DNA from 3 places in the Pseudarthrobacter sp. NIBRBAC000502770 genome. Region 2 is predicted to be linked to each of the others. Evidence: riboswitches for the same ligand, from Rfam matches in the RefSeq annotation. Region 2 holds a riboswitch; each other region holds the start of a gene.
What was found. A riboswitch is a leader RNA that binds a small molecule or an ion and turns the genes downstream of it on or off. The one in region 2 is predicted to bind cyclic di-AMP.
Positions count from the first base shown of each region.

Region 1: linked by a shared signal. The riboswitch ahead of NIBR502770_RS08640 (LysM peptidoglycan-binding domain-containing protein) and the one ahead of NIBR502770_RS01690 (M23 family metallopeptidase) in region 2 are both predicted to bind cyclic di-AMP.
Region 3: linked by a shared signal. The riboswitch ahead of NIBR502770_RS21085 (hypothetical protein) and the one ahead of NIBR502770_RS01690 (M23 family metallopeptidase) in region 2 are both predicted to bind cyclic di-AMP.

Region 1 covers NZ_CP041198.1:1,791,022-1,801,115, forward strand. Annotated here, with positions in the region: partial or broken gene NIBR502770_RS08590 (thioesterase family protein) at 1-155, opposite strand, end outside; gene NIBR502770_RS08595 (endonuclease/exonuclease/phosphatase family protein) at 317-994, shown strand; gene NIBR502770_RS08600 (NUDIX domain-containing protein) at 1,024-1,554, opposite strand; gene NIBR502770_RS08605 (DUF1918 domain-containing protein) at 1,587-1,778, opposite strand; gene NIBR502770_RS08610 (metallophosphoesterase) at 1,853-2,359, shown strand; gene NIBR502770_RS08615 (glucose 1-dehydrogenase) at 2,509-3,402, shown strand; partial or broken gene NIBR502770_RS08620 (DUF1810 domain-containing protein) at 3,459-3,904, opposite strand; gene NIBR502770_RS08625 (DNA alkylation repair protein) at 3,925-4,455, opposite strand; gene NIBR502770_RS08630 (TraR/DksA C4-type zinc finger protein) at 4,452-4,811, opposite strand; gene NIBR502770_RS08635 (lytic transglycosylase domain-containing protein) at 4,833-6,182, opposite strand; cyclic di-AMP (ydaO/yuaA leader) riboswitch at 6,404-6,604, shown strand; gene NIBR502770_RS08640 (LysM peptidoglycan-binding domain-containing protein) at 6,608-7,447, shown strand; gene NIBR502770_RS08645 (YdiU family protein) at 7,555-9,018, opposite strand; gene NIBR502770_RS08650 (ribonuclease Z) at 9,002-9,949, opposite strand; gene NIBR502770_RS08655 (DUF664 domain-containing protein) at 9,942-10,094, opposite strand, start outside.
Region 2 covers NZ_CP041198.1:269,995-280,088, reverse strand. Annotated here, with positions in the region: partial or broken gene NIBR502770_RS01690 (M23 family metallopeptidase) at 12-832, opposite strand; cyclic di-AMP (ydaO/yuaA leader) riboswitch at 843-1,084, opposite strand; gene NIBR502770_RS01685 (metal-dependent transcriptional regulator) at 1,192-1,893, opposite strand; gene serC (phosphoserine transaminase) at 2,188-3,318, shown strand; gene NIBR502770_RS01675 (DUF3027 domain-containing protein) at 3,431-3,940, opposite strand; gene NIBR502770_RS01670 (cold-shock protein) at 3,946-4,329, opposite strand; gene NIBR502770_RS01665 (hypothetical protein) at 4,552-4,785, shown strand; gene NIBR502770_RS01660 (helicase-associated domain-containing protein) at 4,796-7,270, shown strand; gene NIBR502770_RS01655 (DNA repair helicase XPB) at 7,282-8,928, shown strand; gene NIBR502770_RS01650 (FHA domain-containing protein) at 8,950-9,819, opposite strand; gene NIBR502770_RS01645 (hypothetical protein) at 9,825-10,082, opposite strand.
Region 3 covers NZ_CP041198.1:122,013-132,106, reverse strand. Annotated here, with positions in the region: gene NIBR502770_RS01075 (bifunctional glycosyltransferase family 2/GtrA family protein) at 1-118, shown strand, start outside; gene NIBR502770_RS01070 (glycosyltransferase family 39 protein) at 115-2,208, shown strand; gene NIBR502770_RS01065 (glycosyltransferase family 39 protein) at 2,215-4,368, shown strand; cyclic di-AMP (ydaO/yuaA leader) riboswitch at 4,568-4,731, shown strand; gene NIBR502770_RS21085 (hypothetical protein) at 4,737-5,438, shown strand; gene NIBR502770_RS01050 (VOC family protein) at 5,614-6,018, opposite strand; gene upp (uracil phosphoribosyltransferase) at 6,122-6,757, opposite strand; gene NIBR502770_RS01040 (phosphatase PAP2 family protein) at 6,770-7,594, opposite strand; gene NIBR502770_RS01035 (nucleoside deaminase) at 7,650-8,165, shown strand; gene NIBR502770_RS01030 (glycosyltransferase family 4 protein) at 8,206-9,288, opposite strand; gene NIBR502770_RS01025 (6-carboxytetrahydropterin synthase) at 9,291-9,686, opposite strand; gene NIBR502770_RS01020 (zinc-binding alcohol dehydrogenase) at 9,690-10,094, opposite strand, start outside.

The DNA of each region.
Region 1 (10,094 bases), 1.5 Mb from region 2:
TCAAGCACGTCCGCCATGAGGCCCGATGCCGGGGCCATGTGCTGTTCGTGGGCGTTCCAGGCGCCCTGGGCGTGGATGGTGGACCGGAAGCGGGCGCCGCCCAGGTCCTGGTAGTAGAAATTGCCTTCGGCGAGTTCAGGCAGGTCTGCGGTCAAGGCTGGCCCCTTACGGAAATTCAGTGAATTGCCACTAACTCTATCTCCCGGGGACATGGCGCGGCACGGCGGCGCAGGCGGCGAAATGTTGGAGGGTGCAGGGAGCAATCGGACTAGAGTAAGGAACTGGTCCTGTCAGCAACCCTCAAAAGAGGTGTTTCATGCGCGTCATCAGCTACAACCTCCGCAAGCACAAGGCCAGCGGCGAGCTCCTCGCCCTGGCCCGGAACCATGACATCGATGCGCTGTGCCTCCAGGAAGTGGATGCCAGCGACCTCCCGGAAACCCTTGGGCCCCTGCACCTCGCGGATGCCACGAAAGGCAACCGGCTGGGGCTGGCCATCTACTACCGCACCAGCCGCTTCACCGCCCTGGACACGCAGTCCTTCGCGTTGAAGAAATCGATGCATGACAGGGTGCTGGCGCCGGCACACGAGCGGCTGATCGGCACCCGGGTGATGGACACCGAAACACAGCATGAACTGGTGATCGGCTCCTTTCATGCTGCCCCGTTGACGGCGTCGAACTCATTGCGGCGGAAGCAGATCCACGCCGCCCATGCGGAACTCCTGAGCATGGGAAGGGGCCTGATGACCCTGATGGTGGGCGACTTCAACTACCCGTTTTTCACCAAGAACCTGGACATGCACATGAAGAACTCCGGCTACGCCCTCTCCCTGAGCAACCGGCGGACCTACACCCGGTACAAGGTGTTCAAGGGCCATTTTGACTTCGCTACGTCGCTGGGCCTGGACATCGCCAGCGTGGAGACGCTGCCGCGCGGAAATTCCGACCACCTGCCCATCCTGGTCACCGCGGAGTACGGCGAGGGGTACTAGCCCCGGCTCCAGGCACGGGCCGCGCCGGCCTACCAGCGTCCGCCTGCCCAGGGTTCGTCGGCGTCCAGCCGCGCCAGCAGCTCCGGCCACGCCGCGGCGAAACCGGGGTGCAGGTCCAGTGCCCCCACCTCCGCCACCGGGATCCAGAGCAGCGCGATGCTTTCGGGGTCGCTGATCACCGGTTCAAAGGATTCCCGCACCCGCACCACCACCGTGGTGTAGGACCAGTAACCATGGTCCAGCACGGAAGTGAACAGCACCTCCACGCTCTCCGACGGGACGGCAGCTTCCTCGTAGGCCTCCCGGAGGGCACCGTCAACCGGCTCTTCGCCCTGGTGCAGGGCCCCGCCGGGCAGGCCCCAGGTTCCGCCGTTGTGGCTCCAAACCGCGCGGTGCTGCAGCAGGACTCCCCTGCCGGGATCCCAGGCCAGGACCCCGGCCGCTCCGAACCTGCCCCAGAACCGGCCGCGGTCCCCTTCCACCCAGGCATCGCCCGGGTCACGGGGGCCGGTCCGCGGCGGCGGAGTGGCGGACAGGCTGGAGGGCGGGAAATGATCCATTGCCCCAGTTTGACAGGTGAAGCGGCGGGACGTCAGGTGCCCTGCCCGTGGTCGACGGCGAAATCACCGCCGGGATACATGACTGTTTCGTGGCCGTCGTCGAAGCGGACGAGGTACGGCGGGTGCCCGCCCTCGCCACGCACCTCGAGGATCACACCGTGCCGGTCCGCGGATCCCACATTCCTGCCACGCACGACGATCCGGTCGCCTTGGGCTGCCTCCATGGCAATCACCTCCACGGCCCAAGGGTACGACCCGCAGGCGCACCGGAACAGGGCCGCATGGCAGGATTTCCGGTATGCCACTGAACCTCGTCCTGCTCGCTGACACCCATGTGCCAAAACGCGCCAAAGACCTGCCGGAACAGGTATGGGCCGCCGTCGAAAATGCCGACGTGGTGTTCCACGCGGGCGACTGGGTGGAGGCGGAGTTGCTCGACGAGTTCGAGCAACGGAGCAGGCGCCTCTTGGGTGTTTACGGCAACAATGACGGCCCCGACCTTCGCCGCCGGTTGCCCGGGCGCACCACCGCAGTCCTGGACGGGGTGCGTTTTGCGATGGTCCACGAGACCGGCCAGGCAAAGGGCCGCGAACTGCGGTGCGAGGCACTGTATCCGGACACGGACGTCCTGGTGTTCGGGCACAGCCACATTCCGTGGGATACGGTCTCGCCCGGGGGGCTCCGGCTGCTGAATCCCGGCTCGCCCACGGATCGGCGCCGCCAGCCGGCCTGCACCTACATGGAGGCCGTGGTGGACGGCGGCCGCCTGGCGGAGGTCAGGCTGGTGGAGGTCCAGCGCGGCTGACCGCGGCGCCGCTTGGCAGGGCGGGAGCTTTTGCCTAGGCTGGGAACCGTAAGCATGCTTAGCTTCTCGCTGCTGCCCTGCGCAGCATTGCTGCTTCATGATCCCGGGCGACGAACCAGCCCGTGTCCCGCACGAACAGGAGTACCACCATGACCGACCAGTACACCTTCCGTAATCCCGTGACTGCCTACGAAAAGATCTCCCCGCCCAAGCAGCACCAGCCGGAGCCGGGACTTGATGCGGAACTGGCGCCCAAGGCCGACCTCGGCGAAGAAACCTACCGGGGCACCGGCCGCCTCGACGGCCGCCGGGCCATCGTGACCGGCGCGGACTCAGGCATCGGGGCAGCAACGGCAATCGCCTTTGCCGGGGAGGGTGCCGACGTCGTCCTTTCCTACCTGCCGCAGGAAGAGGAGGACGCCGCGCGCATTGCCGGAATCATTGAGGCTGCCGGCCGCAAGGCCGTCAAGGTACCGGGGGACCTCAAGGACTCGGCCGCCTGCCGGGAACTGGTGGACACGGCGGTGGCCGTGCTGGGCGGGGTTGACATCCTGGTCAACAACGCCGGAAAGCAGGTTGCGCAGGAGGACCTGGAAGACATCAGCGACGAGCAATTCGACCACACCCTGAAAACCAACGTCTATGCCATGTTCTGGGTGACCAAGGCCGCGGTACCGCATATGCCGGCGGGCTCAACGATCATCAACACTACGTCCATCCAGGCCTACAACCCCTCGCCTACCCTTGTGGACTACGCCACCACGAAGGCCAGCATCAACAACTTCACCAAGGGCCTGGCCCAGCAGCTGGCCCCCAAGGGCATCCGGGTGAACGCCGTGGCGCCGGGCCCGATCTGGACCCCACTGCAGGTCAGCAGCGGCCAGCCCAAGGAGGAACTCCCGGAATTCGGCCAGTCCACTCCCCTGGGCCGGGCGGGCCAGCCTGCTGAACTTGCCCCCGCCTACGTGTTCCTTGCCTCGCCCGAATCCAGCTATGTGGTGGGCGAAACGCTCAACGTCAACGGCGGCAGCCCGACGCCGTAGCGACCCGGCCGCCTGGGCGGTGCGGCGCACAGGCTGCCGCACCGCCTCCTCCGTGATCAGTCCGCCGCGTCCAGGCCGGCCAGGAGTTCGTCGGTGGCCGGGTCCGGTTCGCCATTGAAGAACTGGCCAGGACGCTCTTGAACACAGTTTCTCCAGGGGCCGCCCGGAGGAACAGCGTCATGCAGGCGCGGAGCTTTTTGGCATCGACGCCACCGAAAATGTCTTCGGCGGACTGGTCGGCGTGGTTTGCCAGGACCAGTGAACACTCCAGGAGCCGTGGACCCAGCAGCTCGTGGTCCAGGTACGCTCGAGCCTCAGCAAGGGACGAAATGGCGTACCTGCGGGATGTGGCGCTCTGTCCCAGCCCGGCAAGCTGGGGGAATACAAACCACATCCAGTGCCCCGACTTCCGGCCCACCTGCAGCTCGCCCAGCGCCTGCTCATAGGTTCCGCCGGTGTTTTGGGCGGCAACAAAACGCTCAAGGTCAAACGGTTCATTCATATGGATCTCCTTGGTACGTTTCACATGGACAAGTATTTTTCAAGGGCGGCGGCTGCCGCCCGGAGCCCGGGGTCCGGATCTTCCCGCCACCGCGCCAGGACAACGCCGGCCCGCTGCCGTTCACGCCCGCCCAGCCCCGCAAGCAGCGGGACCAGGACATCGGAGAGCAGGGGCGCCGCCAGGTCCCCTGCCCGGGCGGAACGGAGGAACCCTTCCAGCCGGGTCAGGTCGGAATGCCGGAGCAGCCGCACCCGCGACTGCAGCAGCACCACGGCGGCCAGGCGGCGCTCGAACACCGGCCGCGAACCGGGCCGCGGCTGTCCCCACAATGCGGAGGCCAGCATGACCGTGCCGTCATGGTCCAGGTCCTTGAATTTCCGCAGCGCGTCACGGACCGTCCCCCGGACGGCCCCCACCGACGATCCATACGAGGCCAGCTGCCCGCCCAGCCGGCTCCCGACGTCGTCGGCCCGGTACCAGGAGCCCTCATTCTGCAGCGTCCGGTCGACGAACTCCGCAGCCGCCGACACCACCTCCGGGGCCTCCGTCATCGCCCGCGGCCGGACGAGGCGTGCAGGATGCAGAACGGCGTCCATGGCCGGGCTTCCAGGCGGCCCTCGGCAATAGGCTCCCCGCACACCGCGCAGGTTCCGTAGGTTCCCGCGGCCAGTCGGTCAAGGGCCGCTTCGATCTGCCCAAGGCCGGCCGAGCTTTGTTTCAGGAGCGCTGAAGCCTGCGAGAGTTCGAAGGCAATGGTGGCACCTTCGGGATCGTGCTCGTCATCCACATTGGAGTCCTGGCGCGCCGAATTTGCGGCCTCGATATCCGCCCGCAGCGCCGGCAGCAGTGCCACGCGCCGGGCCCGCTCCTCTTCGAGCAGCGCGCGGAACCGTTCGAAATCAGGCATGGGGACAGCCTAACGCGTCAATCAGTACCAGTTCAGGGCGACGGAGTGGTTCCATGCCGCGCACGGGGAACCATACCGGTCCTTGATGTAGCCAAGGCCCCAGTCGACCTGCGTGCGGTAGCTGGTGAGCCAGTCGCTGCCGGCACTGGCGTACTTGCCCGGCGGCAGCGCCTGGGCTATTCCATAGGCACCGGAGTAGGCGTTGGTGGCCGTGGTCAGCCAGCTGGACTCCTTGGTCCACAGCTGGGCAAGGCACAGGAACTGGTCCTGGCCCCACCCGTAGGCGGCCAGGCGCCCCGATGCATAGCTTTTCGCTCCGGCCGGATCGTTCACCGCACCGCCGGGAACGGAAGGAACGACGACGGCGGGCTGAGCCGGCGGGGCCGGCGCCTCCGGGGCGGCCGGCCCGGGATCGACAGCGGGAGGAGGGGCCGGAACGGGTTGGACACCGCCGGGCTGGACGGGACCTGCCGGGGCCGGGTTTGCCGCGGGCGCGGGTGCCTTCGGCTGCTGCGCCGCCGCGGCGGAGGCCCTGGCCTCGGCCTCCGCCTGCTGCCGGGCCTGCTCCTGCGCGGCGGCGCGCTTGGCCGCCTGGGCCGCCTCGTAGGCAGCCTGCGCCGCCTGGCCCTGGCGGTACTCACCCTCAAGGGCCGCCGTCGTGCCTTTCAGGGCTGCGAGCTGGGCTGTCAGCTCGCCGCCATGCCGCTGTTCCTCCGCCACCTGCCGGGCCAGCGAATCCTGGGCCGCGCGGGCGGACTCCAGCGTTGCCTTCGCCTCCGCGGCAAGCCGCTCCCGCTCGCTCCTGGCAACCTTCTCCTGGTCGGCAAGGGCGGCGGCTGCCTGTTCAGCGGCCGCCGCCTTGGTGACCAGGGCCGCAGTCTTGTCCCCCACGAGCTTGACCAGGTTGAGCCCCTGGACGCTGTTGGTTCCCAGGGCATCCAGCGCCACGAAGAACCCCGTGTTGGTTCCGCCGGTTTTGTAGGACTCGACAGCCAGGGCGCCGAGGTCTTTCCGGTAACGTGCCAACTCCTGGTTGGCGTGGGCGGACCGGGCGGAAAGGGTCTCGAGGCGGGAAGAAGCTGCCTGGAGCCCGGCGTCGGCGGCAGCGTACCCTGCCGCCGAGCGCACGGCGGCTTCCCCTGCCGCCTCAGACTCGGCTTCGAGGCGGGACAGCAGTCCGTTGATGATGGTGATCTCCCCCGCCTTCGAAGCTTCCGAGGACTGGGCCGCCTGCACGTCTGCCCACGAAGGATACCCGCCGGTTGGGGGCGGGTCGTCGGCAGTGGCCGGAAGGACAACGGTGGCGGCCAGGGCAACAGCCGCCAGGCCCCCCAGTACGGGGAACCTGGCGGTGGTCACGAACAGGGGCATAGTCCCGAAGCTTACCGGCGGATTGGAGGGGCACGCAGGAAGCCGTCTCCACATTGTTACTTGGACGGCAGCCACCGCCATCAGTCGAGGTCAGGCGGGAAGCAGGCTTATCGTCCACACGTTTGCGCAATTCGAGAGGGCAGCCTCGTATGTTACCTAAATGTGACAATCGCCGTGCCCATGGGTTAGGGTCGTCAGGTGTCCCTCTCAGACGGGACATTCCCGTCAGTATGCCGAGCCCTGCCGCTGACCATGGGATCCAACCGCTCCAGTTGGCAGGGACGGGGGAACCAAGTTTCCACGGCCACATGTGGCCTAGGGGTTAAGTCGGCAGCGCCTCCCTCCATCGCGGGGCCGCTCCCGGCCGGGTATCTCCAGCCCGAACCCGACAGCTCACCCCGCAGGCATGGGAGAGGCGATCAACCGTGTCAAAAAATTCCATTTCAGCCCGCCACCGCGCGACTCCGGCCCGCTCCATTGTGCTCGAGGGCCTCGCCGTAACAGCCAAGTCGCAGGCCCGCTCCCTGGGCCGCCCGGCGCTCGCTGTGGCAGCAGCGTCCGGCATTGCGTTCGGCGTGGGCGCTCCGGCCCACGCTGGCGTAACCGCACCGGACACTACTGAGCAGACCAGTGTGCAGGCCACCGCCGCAGCACCTGCTGCAGCCCCTGCCGCAGCAGCAGGGAACGTCCACACCGTGGTTTCCGGCGACACCCTCGGCGCCATCGCCGCGGCGTACGGCGTCAACCTCAATGACGTCCTGTCCGCCAACGGCCTGGGCCTGTCCTCGGTCATTTACCCGGGCGACCAGATCCAGATTCCCGGCGCCGGCTACACCGCAGCGCCGGCACCGGCCCCGGCTGCAGCACCCGTGCAGGCGGCAGCCGCCACCGCACCGGCCAACACCGGCATGAACATGTCCTACGCCTCGGCAACGCCTGTGGCTTCCACTACGGGCACCGGCACCGGCGCGGCGATCCTCGCCTCGGCCTACAGCCAGCTGGGTGTCCAGCAGGACTGCACCGCGATGGTTGAGAAGGCACTGCGCTCCGTCGGCAAGTCCGTAGGCGACCTGGCCCCCACCCAGTTCTTCCAGTACGGCACGGTGGTGGGCTCTCCCGCCCCCGGTGACCTGATCATCACCTCCGGCCACGTGGGCGTTTACGCAGGCAACGGCCAGGTTGTCAGCGGCGGCGTCAACGGCTTCGACACGCAGGTGCACTCCATCAGCTGGCTCGGCGGGTACTCCGCAGTGCGCGTAGCCTAGTCCCTGCCGGTCGGGCCCGCATGGCGGTGCCGACTGTGAAGGAGGGTGGCAGCCAGGAAACCGGCTGCCACCCTCCTGTCGTTAACGCACCCGCCGCGCCGCCGCGGTCAGGTCCCGCAGAACGTCATGTAGCTGCCGAAGTCCTCCGGCGGTCCCTGCATATAGCGTTCCAGGCCGGGCCGTTCAGTGAAGGGGTGGCTGACAGCTGCCAGCAGCTGCTGCAGCGGAGCCCGGTCCCCTCCGGTGGCTGCGGACAGCGCCTCCTCCACAAGGTGGTTCCGGGGAATGTACGCAGGATTCACGCTGTCCATCAGCTGAGCGTCCGGCTGGAGATCCTGCCACCGCACCACCCAGGAATCAAGGGCGGCAAGGTCAAGGACCATGCCGCGCACGGGGCGGCGGTCCCCTCGGGCGGCTTTACCCAGGTTGCGGAAGAACAGGGTGTAGTCCACGGGTCCGTCCTTCAGGATGTCGAGGACATCATCCACCAAGGCCCCGGCGGCGCCGCTTTCATCGACGCCGTCCAGACCCAGCTTGGCCGCCATCCCGCGGGTCCATGCCTTGCTGTACTGGCCCCGGAAACCGCCCAGGACCTCCACCGCCGGGGCCACGGCTTTCTCCTGGTCCTGGTCAATCAGCGGGAGCATGGCCTCGGCGAGCCGGGCCAGGTTCCATTCGGCCAGGACCGGCTGGTTGGCGTAGGCGTAGCGTCCACCGACGTCGATGGAGCTGTAGACGGCGGCTGGGTTGAAGGCGTCCATGAACGCGCAGGGCCCGTAGTCGATGGTCTCGCCCGAGATGGTCATGTTGTCCGTGTTCATGACCCCGTGCACGAAGCCAACGAGCATCCACCGGGCGACGAGCTCTGCGTGGGCGGAGACGACTGCCGCGAACAGCGCAAGGTAGGGGTTTGCGGCATCGGCCGCCTGCGGGTAGTGCCTGCCGATGGCGTGGTCCGCCAGCCGCTTCAGGAGGTCCATATTTTCGGTTGCGCGCGCGTACTGGAAGCTGCCAACGCGCAGGTGGCTGCCCGCAACCCGTGCCAGGACGGCGCCGGGCAGCATGTCATCGCGCCGAACCTGCCGCCCGGTGGCAACAACGGCGAGCGAACGGGTGGTGGGAATGTGCAGTGCGTGCATGGCCTCACTGACAATGTATTCACGCAGCATGGGCCCGACGACGGCGCGGCCATCCCCGGCGCGGGCGAATGGCGTCCGCCCCGAGCCTTTGAGGTGGACGTCCACGAGGCGGCCGCTCCGGTCAATGACCTCGCCCAGCAACAGCGCCCGTCCGTCACCGAGCAGGGGCGAGTACCCGCCGAACTGGTGTCCGGCATACGCCTGTGCCACAGGTGTGGCACCTGCTGGAACGTGGTTTCCCACCAAGAGCCGCACCCCCTCGGGGCTGCGCAGGTACTGCGGGTCAAGGCCCAGGTCCGCTGCCAGTTGGTCGTTCAGGACGAGGAGCTCCGGGCTGGGCGCTTCCTCGGCCCGCCAGGGCACGGCGAGTTCCGCCAGTTCCCGGGCGAATCGGCCATCGAACGTGACCGTGGATTCAGCTGCTGCCGTCATGGTTTAACCCTATCCCCGCAGTTGGACCGGCACCCTCCCGTGCCGGCTGCCGCCGCCGCGGAACGGGGATGCGGTCAAGGTCCTTGGCCGCGATCACAGTAACCCGCGGGGCCCGCGCCTGCGCTTGTCCTGCAAGCAGGGAGGCGTCGTCACCGTACCGTGCGGAGAAGTGGGTGAGCACCAGGGTGCGCGCCCGGGCGGACGCTGCCAGCTCTCCCGCTTGCCCCGCAGTGAGGTGGAGGTACTGCTGAGCCAGGGTACCGTCGTCGTCACTGAACGTTGACTCGGTGACCAGCAGGTCTGCCCCGTCCGCCAGCTCTTCTGCGCCGGGGCACGGCGCCGTATCCATGATGAAGGCGAAGCGCTGGCCCGGCCTCGGACTGCTCATCTCTTCCAGCCTGACTGCCCCCAGTGCGCCATCGCGCTGGAGCCGGCCCACGTCCGGGCCGGAAATGCCTGCCCCCTGGAGCCGCTCCGGCAACAGGGTTCGTCCGTCAGCTTCCCGGAGCAGGTAGCCGTAGGTCTCGATGCGGTGCTTCAGGGGCCGGACCTCCAGGCCTTCCGCCACGGGCCCGGGGCCCGAATGCGGATGGAGCCGAAGGTCGATGCCGGGTGAACTGACTGACACCAGCGCCCGGACCACCGGGTCGCCGGAGGCCGGGTAGTGCAAATGGACAGGGTGCGGCACGCGGTCCAGTGCCATTCGGGACAGCACCCCGGGGAGGCCGTAGCAGTGGTCTCCGTGCACGTGGGTGAGGCAGATCCTGGTGATGTGGCTGGCCGCCACACCCGCATGGATCATCTGGCGCTGGGTGCCCTCGCCGGGGTCGAAGAGCAGGCCCGCGCCGTCCCAGCGAAGAAAGCAACCGTTGTGGTTCCGGGTCCGGGTTGGGACCTGGGAAGCGGTGCCCAATACCACCAGTTCACGCACCGCGGGCGTCTGCCGTCCCTGGGTGCAGGCCCCGCGCGTATGCCGCCTGGCCGACGTGCTGGAGGCAGTCCCCCAGGATACTGACCAGCCGCACCCCGAGGGTCACCGGCGGGTCCCAGTGCCGGTCAACCACACGGTCCAGGTC
Region 2 (10,094 bases):
GCAATCATTCGTTACAGCCAGCCCATGGGGTCGACCACTTCGCCGTTGACCTGCACCTCGAAGTGCAGGTGGCAGCCGGTGGAGGCACCTGTGGTGCCGCTGAGCGCCACGACTTCTCCACGGGAGACCGTCTGGCCCACCTTGACGTTGAAGGACGACAGGTGGTTGTACGTGGTTTCCAGTCCGTTGCCGTGGTCGATGACCACCCGGTTTCCGCCGCCGAACTGGTGCCAGCCTGCGAAGGTAACGGTGCCGGTCGCAGCGGCAAGGACGGACGTCCCGCATTGAGCCACGAAGTCCTGGCCCCGGTGGAAGTCGCCGGAGCCGCCGGTAATCGGGCTCACCCTGTATCCGAACGGTGACGCGGTCACGAGGGAGGCTAGTGGTGCAGCCAGGGTGCCGGCCGACGCCGCCCGCGTGACGGAGCCGGCGGACTGGGCACTCAGGAGCTGCTTGAGCTTCCCGTCCGGGTCGGCCTGGGTCACGACGGCGGAGCGGCTGAAGTCGATCTGGGCACCAATATCGGCGGAAATCTGCGGCTGCGGGCTGACGGAGGAAGCTGCCAGGGGCGCGTTGCCGGACGCATCAGTGGCCATGACCGGGCTGGTGGCCGGCACTGTGACCGTCAGCACCAGTCCGGTGGCAGCCAGGGCGATTCCAGCCTTCTGGCCAATCCCGCTTGCGGCGGCGAACTCCGTTACCTGCCGCAGGGGCCCCCGACGGCGGCGCGCGTCGCGATGGAGATCGCGGGGGCGCTCCACTGCTGCGTCTTCGACAACCCGGGGTGCCGAAGGGGGCTGGCTGCGCGGCGGCGCCCCCTGGAGGTCTGCATGGTCAAGAAGGGTTCCTCTCTGGAAAAGCCTGCGGAGTTAGCTGTCGGATTCGGGTCAGAGAGATCAAAGACCCGGCCCGCCGCGGCAAGCTTCTGCACAGGGGTATTCCCGGAAGAATCCTTCACTGGAGAGGCTTGCTGCTGACGGACTTCACCCCAAGGCAGTCCCCCGCTGCCGCTTGTGGTTCCCCCGCCTCTGCCAGTAACGACTCGTGCACCCGATCCGCTGGCAGAGCTCGGCTCCGGATCGGGTAACGCTTAAGTATCAACGATTGGTTCCACTATAGGGCCTTTAGACCTTAGGTAACAATTCCGTTATCTTTGCGTGGAAGTGCCTTGCCGGGGTAAAAGGCTGGGCCTCAGGGCTGGGACACGGCCACGAAAACGTGGGCGGCAACCTCGGGCGGCAGCTCCAGTGCGCCCTCGATGCCCGGGACCCGCACGGAGATGTAGTCACCCACGCGTTCCAGCGCCACGGCGGCACCGGGCCGGATTCCACCTTCGTCCAGTTGCGCCAGCAGTTCCGGCTCCACCTGGATCGGTTCAGCGAGCCGGCTGATGGTGACAACAGAGGCCGATGCGTAGCCCTTCATGGCTTCGACCAGGCTGATGGCTCCGTCGGCGCCGCCGGTGGCAGGCTGTCCACCCAGGGCGGCGAGCCCGGGGATGGGGTTGCCATAGGGCGATTCGGTAGGGTGGTCCAGCATCTCGTAAATGCGCCGCTCAACCCGCTCGCTCATGACATGTTCCCAGCGGCAGGCTTCGTCATGCACGTAGGCCCAGTCCAGGCCGATCACGTCGGCCAGCAGGCGTTCGGCCAGCCGGTGCTTGCGCATGACCTCGGTTGCCCGCTTGCGGCCGGTGTCAGTGAGTTCCAGATGCCGGTCACCGGAGACCACCACGAGCCCGTCGCGCTCCATCCTTCCGATGGTCTGGGACACGGTAGGGCCGGAGTGGCGCAGGCGCTCGGCAATACGGGCCCGGAGGGCAACGATGTTTTCTTCCTCAAGCTCCAGGATGGTCCTGAGGTACATCTCCGTAGTGTCGATCAGATCCGTCATCCAGCTCAGCTCCTCGAGCGCAGTACCTTGCGTTGTCCCACCGTATCGCCTCTTCCCGCGAGGTAGTCCGGGGGCCAGCTTAGCCTATTTTGAGTTTGTCCGAATAGCCGAGCGTCGGGCGGCGTCGCCCGGACGGCGCGTCTCATTGTCTGGACTTTGGGCCCGCCGGCTCCCGCCGCCCCTGCCATTCAGGCAGAATGGTGAAGGCCCGCTGCGCAGCCATCGCCTGCTGCCGGCCGAGCCATGACCCGCCCGTCCGGACCAAACTTTCGTCCCCGCCGAATTGGAGCACCTGTGAGCGACACCAGCATCACGATCCCCGCCGACCTCCTGCCGAAGGATGGGCGGTTCGGCGCCGGCCCGTCAAAGGTCCGCCAGGAACAGATCGATGCGCTGGCAGCAGCGTCCAAGACCATCCTCGGCACTTCGCACCGGCAGGCGCCGGTCAAGAACCTGGTGGGATCCGTCCGCGAAGGGCTGAGCCAGTTCTTCCGCGCCCCGGAGGGCTATGAAGTGGTCCTCGGCGTGGGCGGCTCCACGGCATTCTGGGACGTCGCGAGCTTCGGCCTCGTGGAGAAGAAGGCCCAGCACCTGTCCTTCGGCGAGTTCGGGTCCAAGTTTGCGGCCGCCACCAACAAGGCGCCCTTCCTGGAGGCTTCCTCGATCATCAAGTCCGAGCCAGGCACGCGGCCGGCGGCCCAGGCCGAGGCAGGCGTTGATGTCTATGCCTGGCCCCAGAATGAGACCTCCACCGGTGTTGCTGCCCCTGTCACGCGCGTTTCCGGAGCCGACGAGGGATCGCTGGTCCTGGTGGACGCCACCTCCGCGGCCGGCGGCCTGGACGTGGACGTTGCCCAAAGCGACGTCTACTACTTCGCCCCGCAGAAGAACTTCGCTTCCGACGGCGGCCTCTGGCTGGGCCTGTTCTCCCCGGCCGCCCTCGAGCGCGCCGCGCGGATCAAGGCAGGCAACCGCTGGATCCCGGACTTCCTGGACCTCCAGACCGCCATCGACAACTCCCGCCTGAACCAGACGTACAACACGCCGTCGCTGTCCACGCTGGTCACGCTGGACGCCCAGGTCCAGTGGCTGAACTCCAACGGCGGCCTGGATTTCGCCGCCGCACGCACCGCAGACTCCGCCGGACGCATCTACAGCTGGGCCGAGGCCTCCGAGTTTGCCACCCCGTTTGTGGCCAAGGCGGAGGAACGCTCCAATGTCATCGCCACCATCGACTTCGACGAATCGGTTGATGCAGCGGCCGTGGCCAAGGTCCTGCGCGCCAACGGCATCGTTGACACCGAGCCCTACCGGAAGCTGGGGCGCAACCAGCTGCGGATCGCCACCTTCGTGGCCATCGAGCCCAGCGATGTCTCAGCCCTGCTGTCCAGCATCGACTACGTGGTGGGCGAGCTGCGGAAGTAGGCGCGGAGAACAGTCGGGACAACGTACGACGGCGCCGCCCGGGTTCATCCCGGACGGCGCCGTTTTCGTTGTCCCCTTCCGGGGTGGCCGGACTCCCGGTGGCGAGGTGCGGTCAGGCTTCCGCTTGCGTGCCGGCGTCGTCAGTTGGATCGTCAGCCGCTGTTGCGTGGCCTTCAGTTTCCGCGGCGGCCGTTACCTGGCTGTCCGCTTCGGACTCCTGCTGCTGGTCCTCGGGGCGGACACGTTCGGCCCAGGGCACCCACTCCGGGGCCAGGATCGAATCTTCCGACGGCAGGAGGCCCAGCTCATTGACCGTGACCACTTTTGAGCGGGAGTTGCGCGTCAGCACCGCGTACCACTGCCACCCCGCGTATCCGGGCAGCCGGGACTCAAACAGGTGGGTGACCAGCCGGTCGCCCTCGCTCTTGGCCGCCAGGTGCGGCCCGATGGTGGCCGCAGGCGTGATGCCCTCCACGGCGGTCCGGGCAGTGTCCACGGCGGCGGCCAGGAAAGCGTCCGGCTTGCCCGTGCGCCACACGGGCACGCCTGCCTTGCGCTTGGGCGGCGTCCTGGCAGCCTGCTCCTGCACCGGCGTGCCCGGCTGTTCGGAATCGGGAGTCATCGGCGCTAAACGTCGAGCTCGTCGGCGACCTTGCGGAGGGCGGCAGCAATGGCCTTGCCCTTGTTGCCGTCCGGGTACTTGCCCTTGGACAAGGTCCCGGACAGGTTGTCCAGTACCGTCACCAGGTCCTGGACCAGCGGGGCAAGGTCCTTGGCGCTCGGCCGCTTGGCCTTGGCAATCGAGGGAGTCTTGTCCAGGACGCGCAGGCCCAGCGCCTGGGCGCCCTTGCGACCGTCCGCTACGCCGAACTCCACGCGGGTGCCGGCTTTGAGCTCGCTGACGCCGTCGGGCAGCGACGACTTGGGCAGGAAGACCTCCTGGCCGTCCTCGCCCGCGAGGAACCCAAAGCCCTTGTCCTTGTCATACCACTTGACCTTGCCGGTAGGCACGTAATCAACCTTCTTCGTTCTGCTGTCATGAGACACGGCCGGCCACCACCGCATCCGCATGGTTGTGCGGGTTCAGGGTATGGCGAACCGGGACCGTGTTGGTCTGTATGCTTCAAGGTTATCCTGCCGCATGGCCTATCGACGCTTTGGGCGGCACTGTTCCGCCGCAGGCGCAAGGCCCCGCTTTACCCGCACCGCGCCAGGCGCGGTAGCGTTGCGTCCATGACTCCCTCGCGTTACCGGCGGCCCCTGATGGTCCTCGCCGCAGTTGTTGCCGTGCTGTCCCTGATAGCCGTGGCAGCTGTCATGGCCCTGGCCTTCGCCGGCTCGGTAGCTCCCGCCTGGATCACCTACACCGCGCTGTACGGCCTGCCAGCAGCCTTCATCCTGATGCTCCTGCTGGTCCTGGACGGAGTTGCCGCCCGGCGGCGGGCGGGAAGGCCCCAGCAGCGGTAACGTTGGACTGATGTCCCTCATTCGCGCGCTTGGCAAGGACCTGGAGGCACGCAGCGACGATTCGTTGCGGGCGTTGTTCGCCGCGCGGCCGGACCTCATCACCCCTTCGGTTCCTGACTTCGCCGCGCTGGCTGCCCGCGCAAGTTCCCGGGTCAGCGTCCAGCGCGCCCTGGAGCGGCTCAACCGGCCTCACATGCAGGTACTGGAGACCCTGCACCTGTGCACCAACACCGACACCGGGCACAGCGCCTCAGCGGAGGCCGTGCACAAACTGATCCACGGTTCCACACTGGCCACTGTCGACGAAATTTTGGCCGGCCTGCAGGAGCTCGGCCTGGTGCACCCCGCCGCTCCCCCGCACGGCACGCCGCCCCCTGCGGCCAGCCAGCCGTACTACCTCCCCGTGGGCTCGCTCAAGGATGTGGTGGGAATTTATCCCGCCGGCCTGGGGCGCAGCTATACCGAACTGGTTCGCCTGCAACCGGCCTTCGCCCAGCGGGCGGTGCAACTGGTCTCAGAACTGCACCGCAGCGGCTTCGCGATCCACGATGCCACCACGCCCATGGAAGCAGCCCTGGCCCTTCAGCACTGGACGTCCTCACCGGAGGCCCTGCAGGACATCCTCGCCGGCGCACCGGAACGGACGACGGCGCTGCTCGCCAGGTTCCGGAACTGGGCCATGGGTGCCGTCCCCCAGGCACAGCGGAAAGCGTCGGTCAGGACGGAGGGGGCCGACGTCGGGCCTGTTGACTGGCTCCTTGCCCGCGGGCTGCTGGTTCCGCTGGACGCCGCCCATGTGGAACTGCCCCACAGCGTAGGACTGGCTTTGCGCGGCGGGGCAATCATCAATGACTTCACTCTGTCGCCGCCGGTCCCGGAGCTTGGCCGGACCACGGCGGCGCTGCGCAGGAACGCGGCCCTGAGCGCCATCTCCGAAACCCTGCGGCTGGTCTCCGAGTTGCTGCATGCCGTCCGGGAACAGCCGCTTGCCACACTGCGCAGTGGCGGCGTGGGCGTCCGTGAAGTGCGCCGCGTGGCCGAACACCTGCGGACAGACCAAAGCGCGGCCGGCCTGCTCCTGGAGCTGTGCGGGCTGGCCGGCCTGATCCGCCTCGACGTCGACTCCTCATCGTGGGTGCAGCCGCCGGAACTGGAATGGCTGGTCCTTCCCCGGCAGGAACAATGGCTGTGGCTGGTGAACGCCTGGCTGGCCAGCGAACGCGTGCCGTCCATGGTGGGCCAGCCCGTGAACTCAGCCCCTGGCGCAGCGGCCGGCCGGTCCGCGGCCGGAACCACCATCGCCGCACTGGCCGCCGGAGCGCAGCGGCCTGACGCTCCGGTGGTCCGCAAGCGGATCCTGGAGATCCTGCATGAGCTCACCCAGGAGGTGTCCGCGTCCGACGGTACCGCCCCCGTGCTGGACGCCGCCGCTGTCCTGCAGCGCGCGGAGTGGTCGCAGCCGCGGATGGCCAGGCGTTTCAGCTCGCTGATCCGCGGCGTGCTGGCCGAAGCGGAGCTGCTGGGCCTGGTGGGTTCCGGGGCGCTGAGCCAGTTGGGGAGCGCTTTCGCCGAAGACAACCCGGATGCCGCCCTCGCCATCCTTGGTGAACACCTGCCGGCGGCCCTCAACCATGTGCTCCTGCAGGCTGACCTCACGGCGGTTGCGCCCGGCTACCTCACTCCCGCGCTGACCGAAAAACTCCTGGCCATGGCCGACGCCGAGGGGCAGGGCCCGGCCACCACCTACCGGTTTTCCGCGGCCTCCGTCAAACGGGCTCTGGACCACGGATACGACGCCGCAGGCCTGCTGCGCTTCCTGCGCGAGCACTCCGCGACGGCGGTACCCCAGCCCCTGGAGTACCTCGTGGAGGATACGGCCTCCCGGCACGGCAGGCTCCGCGTGGGCCAGGCTGCCAGCTTCATCCAAAGCGATGACGAAGCAGCCCTGCGCGAGCTGCTGGCCGGACCCAAGGCCGCCCAGCTGGGCCTGGCCAGGCTGTCGCCGACCGTCCTGACGTCGTCGTCGCCGCCGCGCGAACTCGCCGCCGCCCTCCGGAGCCTGGGCCTGTCCCCGTCCGTTGACGGCGCCGAAGCCGCCCACCCGCGCCGTGCCGCCCCGGGGCAGGAAAGCGCGCGCCCGGTCTATACCGCACCCCGGATGGCGCCCCCGGCGGAGGACGTTGAAGCCCAACTGGCGGTCCTGCGGAAGGCGGGCCCCGGCGTCGGACATCTTTCCGGCACCGCCGCCGGCAGCGAGGCGGCCACCCAGCTGGGGCTTGAGGCGTTGCAGAGGGCCATCCGGTTGAAGCAGCGGATCCACATGAACGTGGTGGACAGCCTGGGGAATGCCAGCTTGGAAATCGTTGTTCCGCTCTCTGTGAGCGGGGGCAGGGTCCGCGTGTTCGATCCCGTGAAGGACACAGAGCGGGTCCTGTCCGTGCACCGCATCATCGACATTGAGGCCGCAGAGGAACTGCGCCAGTAAAGGATTCCCGCGTGACCGACGGACCCCTGATCGTCCAAAGCGACAAGACCATCCTCCTCGAGGTGGACCACGAACTGGCCACCGAGGCCCGGCATGCCATCGCGCCTTTCGCCGAGCTGGAACGGGCACCCGAGCACATGCACAGCTACCGGCTGACCCCGTTGGGGCTCTGGAACGCGCGCGCCGCCGGGCTGGACGCGGAAAAGGTGCTGGACGCCCTCCTGAAGTATTCACGCTTCCCGGTCCCGCATTCCCTGCTGATCGACGTCGAGGAAACCATGTCCCGGTACGGCCGGCTGCGCCTCGAAAAGGATCCCCGCCACGGCCTGGTCATGCGGACGGATGACTACCCGGTCCTGGAGGAAGTAATCCGTGCCAAGAAAATCGCACCGCTGCTGGGGCCCAGGATCGACGGTGAGACGGTGGTGGTGCACGCCTCCCAGCGCGGCCAGCTCAAGCAGCTGCTGCTGAAGATCGGCTGGCCTGCGGAAGACCTTGCCGGCTACGTGGATGGCACCCCGCACCTTATTTCCCTCAACCAGGACGGTTGGGAGCTCCGCCCCTACCAGCGCCTGGCCAGTGAGAACTTCTGGGCAGGCGGCAGCGGCGTGGTGGTACTTCCCTGCGGCGCGGGCAAGACCCTGGTGGGAGCCGCTGCGATGGCCACCGGATCCACCACCACGCTGATCCTGGTCACGAACACCGTGGCGGCCCGGCAGTGGAAGGACGAACTGCTCCGGCGCACCTCCCTCACCGAGGAGGAGGTGGGTGAATACTCGGGCGCGCTCAAGGAAGTGCGGCCGGTGACCATCGCCACCTACCAGGTGCTCACCACCAAGCGGGGCGGCATCTACCCGCACCTGGAACTCGTCGACGGGCACGACTGGGGACTGATCATCTACGACGAGGTCCACCTCCTGCCGGCGCCGATCTTCCGGATGACCGCAGACCTGCAGGCCCGGCGGCGCCTTGGGCTCACCGCGACGCTGGTCCGGGAGGATGGGCGCGAGGGCGAGGTCTTCAGCCTCATCGGGCCCAAGCGCTACGACGCGCCGTGGAAGGACATCGAGTCGCAGGGCTATATCGCACCGGCAGACTGCGTGGAGGTCCGTGTGGACCTGCCCAAGGATGAGCGGGTTGCCTATGCAATGGCCGACGACGCGGACAAGTACCGGCTCTGCGCCACGTCCGAGTCCAAGACGCTGGTGGTGGAACAGCTGGTGGCGCGGCACGCCGGAGAGCAGTTGCTGGTCATCGGCCAATACATCGACCAGCTTGACGAGCTCGGCGAGCGCCTGGAGGCACCCGTCATCAAGGGCGATACCCCGGTGAAGGTCCGGCAGAAGCTCTTTGACGCGTTCCGCTCCGGGGAACTGCAGACCCTGGTGGTGTCCAAGGTGGCGAACTTCTCCATCGACCTGCCGGAGGCCTCCGTGGCCATCCAGGTTTCCGGCTCCTTCGGTTCCCGGCAGGAGGAAGCACAGCGGCTGGGCCGGCTGCTGCGGCCCAAGAAGGACGGCCGCGCCGCCCGCTTCTACTCCCTGGTGGCCCGGGACACCCTGGACCAGGAGTTTGCTGCCAAGCGCCAACGGTTCCTTGCCGAGCAGGGTTACGCCTACCGGATCATGGATGCCAAGGACGTGCACGCCGCGGAGTAGCCCGCAACGTGCACCCCCCAATCACCGCACGCCCTCGGAGCTGTCCCGTTCCATGGTTCCCGTCCGGGGATCGAGCTGCGGACGTTCGTATGCCAGCTCACCGCCGCTCCTGCCACCGTAGGGGCGGCCGTGATCGGCAAATTCCTCGCGGAAGAAAGCCAGGCACCACTGGCCCATCTGGATCCTCGCTCCGGTCCGCAGGACCGAGGGTCCGGTCCTGGACACGCTGCCGCTGACCGGTCCGTGCGGCACCAGGACGTATTCATCCTGCCCGTCGTGCCTGATCTCGGCGTGGAGTGCTTCCAGGCCCTCCAGCTGGATATCTGATCCTGGCCCGCTGCCAATCGTGGTGACGTCCTCCGGGAGGGCAACTTCCCGGGGGATCTGGCCGGTCCAGGTGGCGGCATCCTGGACAAAGATCAGCCGTGGCCGGCCGCCGCCCCTGGCGTAGTGGGTGGTAGTGATGCGCCGGACGATTTTCCGCTGGACAGTGGGGACCAACGGCAACGGCGTTGACGGGGGCAGCAGGGGCACGCCCCTGGGCCGCCGCCTGCCCTGCCGGAGCAGCGGAAGCAGGGAGCCGAGGTTGCCCAGCTTGATATGCGGCGAGCGCGTCACCAACCGCTGTGATGCCGGTGCATCCACCTTGCCCAGGCTGACAATGTTTCCGTCTGGACCTGCCACCGTGACGCTGACCCCCTTGCGGGCCAGCAGGTCCGCCAGCGGCCTGATCTCCTCCAGGGGCGGCAGTCCGGCACCGGCAAGTGGCGCCAGGCGGTCCAGGGACACGGTAACTTCCGTACCGGCAGCCGTGGCACGCCCATTGGTGACCGCCCCGGACTCATCCGTGTACGAGAAGTCCAGATCGATGTCCAGGCGGCTCTCAGTCATCTCCGTCAACCGCGGTTCGAGTCCGATCCTGCCGCGTCCCGGTCGCTGGTGGTGACGCGCAGGCTTCCGTTGAGTTTCCAGGTGGCGCGCGGTGCGTCCGGTCCGATGTCACGCGGAACTTCAACGGTCATGTCAACGAACTGGTAATTGATGGCCGCGCCTTTGCCGGTGAGATAGGACCACATCTCCTCGGCAAGGTCCGCCCAGTCCCGAATGCTGCGTTCGCTGGCAGCGGGCTTTTCAGTGGCACTCAGATCAGTCATGATGGTCAATCC
Region 3 (10,094 bases), 150 kb from region 2:
GTTCCGGGAACGGACGCCGCGGACGCACACGGGCGGCACCACCATTGCGGCACAACAGCCCGTCGAAAACACCGAAGCCGGCACCCAGGCCCCCTCCACAGAAACGGCAGCATCATGACCTCCACTATTTCTCCCGCCGGCCACTCTGCCGGCACGCCGGCCCCTTCCCCCGTCCCGGACCTCCGGCGGGCATCCGGCGGGACCACGCCCCGCTGGCAGCGCTACGCCTTCGGGAACCAGGCACGCTGGGTGCGGCCTTCCGCAGCCGCGCTACTGCTGGCCACTGCCGTCCTGTACCTGTGGAACCTCGCAGCAACCGGCTACGGAAACTCGTTTTACGCCGCAGCCATCCAGGCCGGCACCAAGGACTGGACCGCCTTCCTCTTCGGCTCGCTCGACGCCGGCAACGCCATCACCGTTGATAAACCACCTGCGGCGCTATGGATCCCGGCCCTCGTGGGCCGTATCTTCGGATTCTCGTCACTCAGCATGCTGGTGCCTGAAGCGCTCATGGGCGTGGCCGCCGTCGGCTTCCTCTACCTTGCGGTCAAGAGGGTTTCCGGGCCTGCGGCAGGCCTGCTGGCAGGTGGGGCCCTGGCGCTGACGCCCGTGGCTGCGCTCATGTTCAAGTTCAACAACCCGGACGCCATGCTCACCTTGTGCCTGGTGCTGGCGGCTTACTTCACCACCCGGGCCATCGAGCGTGCGGGCTGGAAATGGCTGGTGGCGGCGGGCGCCGTGATTGGCCTGGCGTTCCTCACCAAAATGCTGCAGGGATTCCTGGTGGTACCGGCGCTGGCGCTGGCTTACCTGTGGGCGGCACCGGCCCCGGTGGGACGCCGGGTGGTGCACCTGCTGGGCGCACTCGGCGGCATCGTTGTGGTGGCCGGCAGCTACGTTGCCTTGTTCCAGCTGACGCCCGCCTCTGCCCGGCCGTACATGGCCGGGTCCACTACAAACAGCTTCCTCGAACTGACTTTCGGCTACAACGGGCTGGCCCGCATCACCGGTTCGGGTGAGGGGATGCCCGGCGGCGCCGCAGGAGGCGCAGCCGGCGGCCCAGGGGGCGGCTTCGGCGGAGGGAACGGAGGATTCGGCGGTGCCGCCGGCCTGCTCCGGATGTTCGGGACCAGCTTTGGCGGCGAGGTGTCGTGGCTGTTGCCCGCGGCGCTGGTCCTGCTGGTGGCCGGCCTGTGGTTCACGCGGCGTGAAGTGCGCACTTCACCGAGCCGCGCAGCGCTCATCCTGTGGGGCGGTTGGCTCCTGGTCACCGCCGGAGTCTTCAGCTTCATGAGCGGTATTGTCCACCCCTACTACTCCGTGGCGCTCGCCCCGGCGATCGCCGCCCTGATTGGCATCGGCGCCGTGGAACTTTGGCGCGGCCGTGCCTACTGGGCGGCGCGGATTGTGCTGGCCGTGACGGTCCTGGGCACCTCCATCTGGTCCGCCGTACTCCTGGGCCGGGATGCCGAGTGGCTCCCCTGGCTGCGCATCGCCGCGATCGTCCTTGGCGTCCTGGCAGCTGCCGGGATCCTCCTGCGCCTCGACGCACTGGGGGCGGGCGGACGGTTCCGGCGTGCAGGTACGGCCGCCGTCGTCGTCGTGTCCCTGCTGGCCGGCGGACTCGGCACAACTGCCTGGACCCTGGCCACCGCCGCTTCCGCGCACTCGGGCTCCATTCCGACGTCGGGGCCCGCGGGTTCGTCGGCAGGCGGCTTTGGGAACCGGGCCGCTGGCGCCCGCGGCGACCGCACGGACGCAGGCGCCGGAACTGACGGGGCAGCCTCCGGCAGTAACGGGTTCGACCCGGCGAACGGCTTTGACCCCACGACTGGAAATGGTGGTCCGGGCGGTGGCCCCGGCGGTGAAGGGACCACCGACGCCGCCGTGACCGCGCTGCTCTCCTCCACCACCACCAAATGGTCCGCCATCGTCTCGGGCGCCAGCCAGGCAGCCAGTCTGGAACTGGCCACCAACACCAACGTCATCGCGCTGGGCGGCTGGAACGGCGGGGATCCGTACCCCACGCTCGCCGAGTTTCAGGACATGGTGTCCAAGGGCGAGATCGGGTACTACATCCAGGGTGGCGGCATGGGCGGAGGCGGCATGGGCGGCCGCGGCGGCAACTCCGAGGTGGCCGCCTGGGTGCAGGCGAACTTCCAGGCGCAGACCGTGGGCAACTCCACCGTCTACCGCCTGGCGGAGTAGCACGCCATGGCCAGCCACTACCCGACCCCGCCGTTCTCAAGCACCGCGACCGGCGTTGAGCGTCCCTCCTGGGCACGGGCAGCCGGACCCCGGGCCGTAAGGGCCCGGGCTGCCGACGACGGGGGAACAACGTCCGCCGGGGACAGCGGGACAAAGTCCGTCCGGCCTCCGCGGAATCCCCAGGCCCTCCGGCGGCATCTGGAACTGGCGGCAGTACTGGCCGGAACGGCCGTGTTGTACCTGTGGAACCTCGGCGCATCAGGCTGGGCGAACGCGTTCTATTCCGCCGCGGCCCAGGCGGGATCGCAGGACCGGACTGCCTGGTTCTTCGGTTCCTCGGACGCTGCCAACTCCATCACGGTGGACAAGCCGCCGGCCTCGTTGTGGATCATGGGACTGTCCGTCCGGATCTTCGGATTGAACCCGTGGAGCATCCTGGTCCCGCAAGCGCTGATGGGGGTCGGGGCCGCCTGGCTGCTCCACCTTGCGGTGCGCCGAGCCGCGGTGCAGGCCACGGGTGACCACACCGTCGCCCACCGGGCCGGGTTGCTGGGCGCTGCCGTCCTCGCCCTCACGCCGGTTGCCACGCTGATGTTCAGGTTCAACAACCCTGACGCCCTGCTGGTGCTGCTCATGACTGCCGCCGGGTACGGGATCCTCCGTGCAATCCAGGAGGACCGGCTGCGCTGGCTCCTGCTGGCCGGCGTGTTCCTGGGCTTCGGCTTCCTGGCCAAGCAACTTCAGGTCCTGCTGGTGGTTCCCGGGTTCGCCCTGGCCTACATGGTTGCGGGGCCGGGCAGGCTGGGCCGGCGCCTCCTGCGGCTGGCCGCGGCAGGGGCGGCGATGGTTGTTTCCGCGGGCTGGTGGCTCGCGGCCGTCGAGCTGACGCCTGCCAGCATGCGGCCCTACATTGGCGGGTCGCAGGACAACTCCATCCTGGAACTCACCCTTGGCTACAACGGATTGGGGCGGCTGACGGGCGACGAAACGGGCAGCGTGGGCGGGGGCAACGGCTGGGGCGTCCCCGGCCTGTTCCGGATGTTCAACAGCGAGTTCGGTGGCCAAATAGCGTGGCTGCTGCCCTCCGCCCTGATCCTCGCGGCGGGCCTGCTGTGGGTGGGCCGACGGGCGCCGCGGACGGATCCGGTGCGTGCGTCGGTGGTGGCCTGGGGCTCGTGGGTCCTGGTGACGGGCCTGGTGTTCAGCTACATGGCCGGCATCATCCACCCCTACTACGCGGTGGCGCTGGCGCCCGGCATTGCGGCACTTACCGGCCTGGGCGCTGTTCTCCTGTGGCAGCACAGGCAGCAGCTGGCCGCTGCAATCCCGCTCGCGGCGGCGGTGGCAGCGGCAGCCCTGACGGCGTTCTCCCTGCTGGGCACCACCTCTGCCTACGGTCCGTGGCTGCGCTGGCTGGTGCTGGCGGCAGGGCTGGCCGCTTCCGCCGGAGTGGGCCTCAACCGGTTCCTGGGCCGCCGCTCCCTCCAGCGGACGACGGCGGTGCTGGCCGTTGCTGCGTCGCTCGCCGGGCCGCTTGCCTACTCCGTCTCCACGGCATCGGCGGCGCACAGCGGGGCAATCGTCAGCGCAGGCCCCACGTCAGGGTTCGGTGCGGGCCCGGGCGGTACGGGCCCGGGCGGAGCGCCCGGCGGCACCGGGGGCAACGGGAACGGATTTGGCACCGGTGGCACAGGCAGCACAGCCCAAGGCACGCAGGGACAGGGCACGCAGGGACAGGGCTTCCGGCAGCCAGGTACCCAAGGCGGCACAGGGTTTGCCGGGGGCCGCAGCGGAGGGATGGGCGGCCTCTTGGGTGCCCCGACGCCGTCGGCCGGGCTGGTCACCGCGCTCCGGGCGGGGGCCTCAAGCTACACCTGGGCTGCGGCCGTGGTGGGTTCGAACAACGCCGCCGGTTACCAGCTGGCAACCGAACTTCCAGTCATGGCGGTGGGCGGCTTCAACGGCACCGATCCCTCCCCCACGCTGGCGCAGTTCCAGGAGCTGGTGTCCCAGGGAAAGATCCATTTCTTCATCGCGGGCGGGACCATGCGTTCCACCAGCGGCTCGGATGCAGCAACGCAGATCGCTGAGTGGGTGGCCGCCAATTTCCAGTCGCAGAGCATCGGTGGCACCACGGTGTACGCCCTGGCAGGCCAGTAGCGAGGCAGTCCGGCCCGGACCGGAATTCCCCGGCGGGCTGGACTGCTTCCGTTTAGCGAATCCTCGGCGCGTGCGCCCGCAAACCGACGCGCGGAATCCGTGACTTCCGTTACCTAAATGTGACTTCTGCTTAATCTTCCTGTACCGTCGATTGGGTGCGGTTTCCGTTCGGGCCGCATATCCCGGGTTGACGCCAAGCTCTGCCGCTTCCCCGGATTCCGATTGAGCAACGGCAGAGGCGGGGGACCCACCGTCCCGGGCAATGACTGCCCTTGGGGTTAAGCCAGTACGTGATTTTCATTCCGTACGGCCGGATGCCCTCATCCGAACCCGACAGCTAACTCCGCAGGTGTGAGAGGCGATCAATCATGTCCAAAAACACGGCAGAATCATGCCTGCAGGCTAAACACAGGGCCAAACCGCAGGCCAAGAAGACCACCCTGGGCCAGCGCGCCGCCGTCCTTGCGGCATCGTGCGCGGTACTGGTGGGGGTAGGCGCGGCCGGACAGGCCACCAGCAGCATGACCCCGGCGTCGTCCACCCAGTCAAACACGGCAGCAGCCGACGCCCAAATGAGCATCGAGAAGAGCGAAATCCGCTCCAACCCGGTGGAGAGCCCCGCTCCCGCAGCCATCAGCGTTGCACCGCAGGCGGCTGAACCGGCTCCGGCAGCAGCGCCCGCGGCTCCCGCTCCGGCAGCAGCGTCCGCGGCTCCCGCACCGGCGGCACCTGCCCCCGAGCCTGCACCCGCCGTCGCAGTCAACGATCCCGCCGGAGCCCAGGCATACGCCGCCGGCCAGCTGGCCACATTCGGCTGGGGACCGGACCAGATGCAGTGCCTGCAGACCCTGTGGACCAAGGAATCCGACTGGACCACCACGGCAACCAATCCCAGCAGCGGGGCGTACGGAATCGTCCAGTCCCTCCCCGCCGAGAAGATGGCCAGCTCAGGCGCGGACTACCTCACCAACTACCGCACCCAGATCAACTGGGGCCTGGATTACATCAAGAAGAGCTACCAGTCCCCCTGCGGCGCACTGAACTTCCATCTGGCGCACAACTGGTACTAGGCACCATTTCCCTGCCGCGGCGCGTCGAAGCGGCACCTTCAGCTGAGCCTTTCCAGCATTGACGGCCGCCCCACGACGCGTCCCTGGCCCCGCCGTCGTTCGCCCTGGAGTGGGGCCCGGCAGGGAACTACCGCGCAGTGAGGGCCGCATCCCCGGGGTTGCGGCCCTCACTGGTTTAAGGTGCAGAGCTTGGCGCCGCGCCTGCCCCGGCGTTCCGCCACGGTATGCACTGGACAGACCACTTGTTGCCGTCCGGATCGGCGAAGTACACGAAGTGTCCCCAGTCCTGGACGTCCACGTCACTGACGTCCACACCGTTGGTTTTCAGGAAGTCATGCGCCGCGGTGATGTCGCTGACCACCAGTTGCAGGTTTGACCCGGTGCCGGGAGGTGCGTCCGTCAGCCCCTCGCCAATGCAGATGGAGCAGGCCGAACCTGGCGGCGTCAGCTGCACGAAACGGAGGTCGTCCGAGGGCCGCTCATCGTAGTCGGCGTTGAAGCCCACCTTGTTGACGTAGAAGTCCTTGGCGCGGTCAACGTCGGAGACAGGGACAAAGACAAGTTCGAGTTTCCAGTCCATCCGCACAGGCTAGCGGCGGGGCACCGGTCCGAAAAGGCCCAGCGCAAAAAGAAAGCCGTCTAAGAAGTCCTTCCCCGACAGGTCCCGTCCGGACGGCGGGAGGCTACCCGGCGATGCCGTAGAGGCGGTCGCCGGCATCGCCCAGCCCGGGAACGATGTAGGACTTCTCGTTGAGCTTCTCATCGATGGAGGCCAGGACGATGTGCACGTTTGCGTCGCCCAGTTCCTCCTCCAGCTTGGCCAGGCCCTCCGGAGCCGCCAGCAGGCAGATGCAGGTGACGTCCGAAGCGCCCCGCTTGAACAGGAACTTGATGGCCTCGCGCAGGGTGCCGCCGGTGGCCAGCATGGGGTCCAGGACGAACACCTGGCGGCCGGTCAGGTCCTCGGGGAGGCGCTCGGCGTAGGTGATGATGTCCAGCGTTTCCTCGTCCCGGGCCATGCCCAGGAAGCCCACCTCGGCGGTGGGGACCAGTTTGGTCATGCCCTCCAGCATGCCCAGGCCCGCCCGGAGGATGGGGACCACCAGCGGTGTGGGCTTGGTGAACGCCGTACCGATGGTGGTGCTGATAGGCGTTTCGATGGTGACGGGCTCGGTGCGGACCTCCCGCGTGGCTTCGTAGGCCAGCAGCGTCACCAGCTCTTCCGTCAGCTGCCGGAAGACAGGCGACGGCGTGTTCTTGTCCCGCAGGACGGTGAGCTTGTGGGCGACCAGGGGGTGGTCAACAACGAGAGTACGCATCCCCCAAAACTATCATCCGGCGGTGTCCTTGTTGTGGCCTCCGTGGGCGTGCCCACTGCCGCCGTCGCCCCCATGGTGCGCTTCCTCGGCCACCACGTCGCGGACGATTGGACGGTCGAACGACGGCGCCGCACCGGCGTGCTCCCGCCTGCGGACCAGGTGGAACAACCTGTGCGCCAGAATGACCACGCCCACCCACGTCAGGCCGAGCAGCCACCCGGCCATGACATCGGTCAGCCAGTGGTGGCCAAGGAAGACGCGGCTCAGCCCCATGGCGATGATGAACAGCGTGCCGCCCGTGATGGCCGAGACGCGAACCACCGTGGCCTGGAACTGGAGGCAGATCAGGTACACCACCAGGCTGATCACCACGGTGGTATTCAGGGTGTGGCCACTGGGGAATGACGGTGAATCCTCGTATGGGGGCACCGCGTCCGCGTGGTCCGGGCGGGTGCGGCCCACCAGTTTCTTGCCGAACGTCGTGGCCATGATGGAGACGGCCGCTGCGCCGCCAACCAGGATGAGGGGCCGCCAGTTCCGGCTGAGGAAGGTCAGCCAGGCGGTGAGGATGCTGGCGAGGATGGGCATTCCGATTCCGCCGCCGATATTGGTGAAGCCGGTAACGAACGCATCGAGGCCGGGGCTGCGCAAGCTCTCCGACAGGGCCAGGGCCGGCTTGTCCAGGTTGGCCAGGCCCGCGGAATCCACCACATTGTCGTACACCTCGGCGCCAAGCAAGGCCAGGGATACGATGATCGCACCGCCCACGAGGATGGTGAGGACCAGCGCCGCATAGGGCTTGAACCAAAGACCTAGGCGATCCCGAAGAGTGTCCATGGTGCCTCCCGGCGTCGGTAAGTAACCTGAGTATCCCCGAAACTATCATTGAGCCATGCCGTTGCCCGAAAAGAAACATCATGCCTGGATGGGCCTTGCGTTGGCGGAAGCGCGCCGGGCACTCGCCACGGAGGATGTTCCCATCGGCGCCGTGGTGCTGGGGCCCGACGGCGGGGTCCTGGGTTCCGGCCGGAACCAGCGGGAGGAACTGGGCGACCCCACGGCCCACGCCGAGGTGGTGGCCATCCGGGAAGCGGCGGCCCGGCTGCAGGAACGGGCAAGGCTCGGCGGCGGCAGCGGCGACGGCTGGCGGTTGTCTGATTGCACGCTGGTGGTCACGCTGGAACCCTGCGCCATGTGCGCCGGCGCGATCGTCCTGGCCCGGATCCCGCGGGTGGTGTTCGGGGCCTGGGACGAAAAGGCCGGCGCTGCCGGTTCGGTGTTCGACATCCTCCGCGAACGGCGGCTCAACCACTGGGTTGAAGTGTACCCGGGCGTCCGCGAGGAAGAGTGCGCCCTACTGTTGCGGGAGTTTTTCGCGGGACACCGGAGTATCAGCCCGCAGCCGTAGAAGGCCACAGCCCTGGTCCGCAGTCGGCCCGGTCCCGCTGTCAGTCCCGGGCCCCCAGCAGGGCCAGCACTTCCCGGGCGGTACTGCTCCAGCCCGGCAGCATCGTCCGCGCCTCCAGCGCTGCTGCGCGCCAGCTTTCGCGGAGAGCGGCGTCCCCAAGCCACCGCCGCAGGACCCCTGCCAGCAGTCCGGGACTTTCCTGTCCCCCGGCCGGCAGCCGCAGCACTGCCCCGGGAAGGCGGGGGCCGCCGTCGGCCGCTGTTAATTCTGCCAGGCCCAGGGCCTCCACTGCCCCTGTCCCTTCCCGGACAACGACGGGGATGCCGTGGGCCAGGGACTCGGTGACCACCATTCCGAATGCCTCCGCCCGGGACAGCAACAGGCTGAGGTCGGTCCGCGCCCATTCAGCTTCCAGTGTTTCACCGGTCAGCTCGCCGGTGAGCCGGACCCGTTCCTGCAATCCGTGGGCGAGGACGGCGGCCCGGATTTCCTGCGCGTAGGCTTGGTCGGCGCGGTCGGATCCCACCAGGGACGCCGTCCATGGCAGGTCCTGGATTTGGGCGAGTGCTTCCACGGCCAGCAGCTGGTCCTTGTTGGGCAGCAAGGCGGCCACCAGGGCCAGGTGCGGGGGCGTTGAACCGCAGGCCTGGGCTGCCGGGACAACTCCGGGCAGGACAACCCGCGCTTGCGGGAGCCCCCGTTTGCGGAGCTCGTTTGCCGCCGACGTGCTGGTGCAGATGACGCCGGTTGCGGCGCGCAAAGCCCTGGCCTCACGTACAAGGGCCCGGCCGCCTGCATCTTCCGGCACAGGCATATGCACCAGGACCCAGGTTTGCCGGCCGGCCTTCGCAGCGAATTCCAGTTCGTCCGGAGCGCCGACGGCCACCAGTCCATCCACGATCGCCACAGGCTGCCCGGGATGTGTTTCCGGGTCCCACGCCCCGAGGAGGGCGCCCAACCGGCGTCGATCGTGTGCGCCGGCATCCGGCCAGCTGCCCTCCACGGCAATGACCTCAACCCCTGCACCCAAGGCCTGGAGGGCGGCAACCAGGCGCGCGTTGTAGACGTTGCCGCCCGAGCTGTGGCGGATGTTGCCGGGGACCAGCAGCCGGATGTGCCGCACGGTCAGGCGGTGAAGTCCAGGGAATAGGCGGCCCACGCGTCCGGATTCTCGCGCAGCGTGACGTCGAGGCCTGCGAGTTCGCGGCCGTCGTCGCTGTCCTTGATCCGGGTGGCGACTTTATTGGCAATGTACTCGGCCAGCGCCTCCGTGGTGCTGAGCTTGCCGTCGAAATCCGGGTGCTCGTCCAGGTTTTTGTAGTTCAGGTCGGCGAGTACTTCCTCGATGATGGTTCCGGCGGCACCGATATCCAGGACGATCGCATCATCGTTCAGGGCGCGGCGGCGGAAGGTCACCTCGGCCACGAAAGTGGCCCCATGGAGTCCCTGTGCAGGTCCGAAGGCTTTACGCGGAAGGCTGTGGGCGATCATGAAGTGGCGGCGGACGGTCAGGCTGAACATGGGTTACCTCAAGGTTTCGGAGTCGTGGGCAGCTGGGCTGGTGGCGGGGTATTCGACGACGTGGCACAAGGCTTCCAAGGTGCCGTCCGCCAGGCTTTGGACGACGCCGGGCAGGTCTTCGAACCGGGACGAACCTGTCAGGAATGCGTCGAAGACGGGGTCCTTGAGCAGCGACACTGCCAGGTCCAGGCGGTCGGCATTGGTGCGGCGGTGGCGCCGGGCGCGTGCCACGGCACCAACCTGGCTGGCCCTGATGGACAGGCGCCGGGCGTGGAAGTCCTCCCCCAGAGGCACAGTGACTACCCGGTTGGCGTACCAGGACATTTCGATCACGTCACCCTCATCGCCGACCAGCTGCAGGCTGCGTTCCAGTCCCTCCTGCGAAGCCGAGCAGTGGAACACGATGTC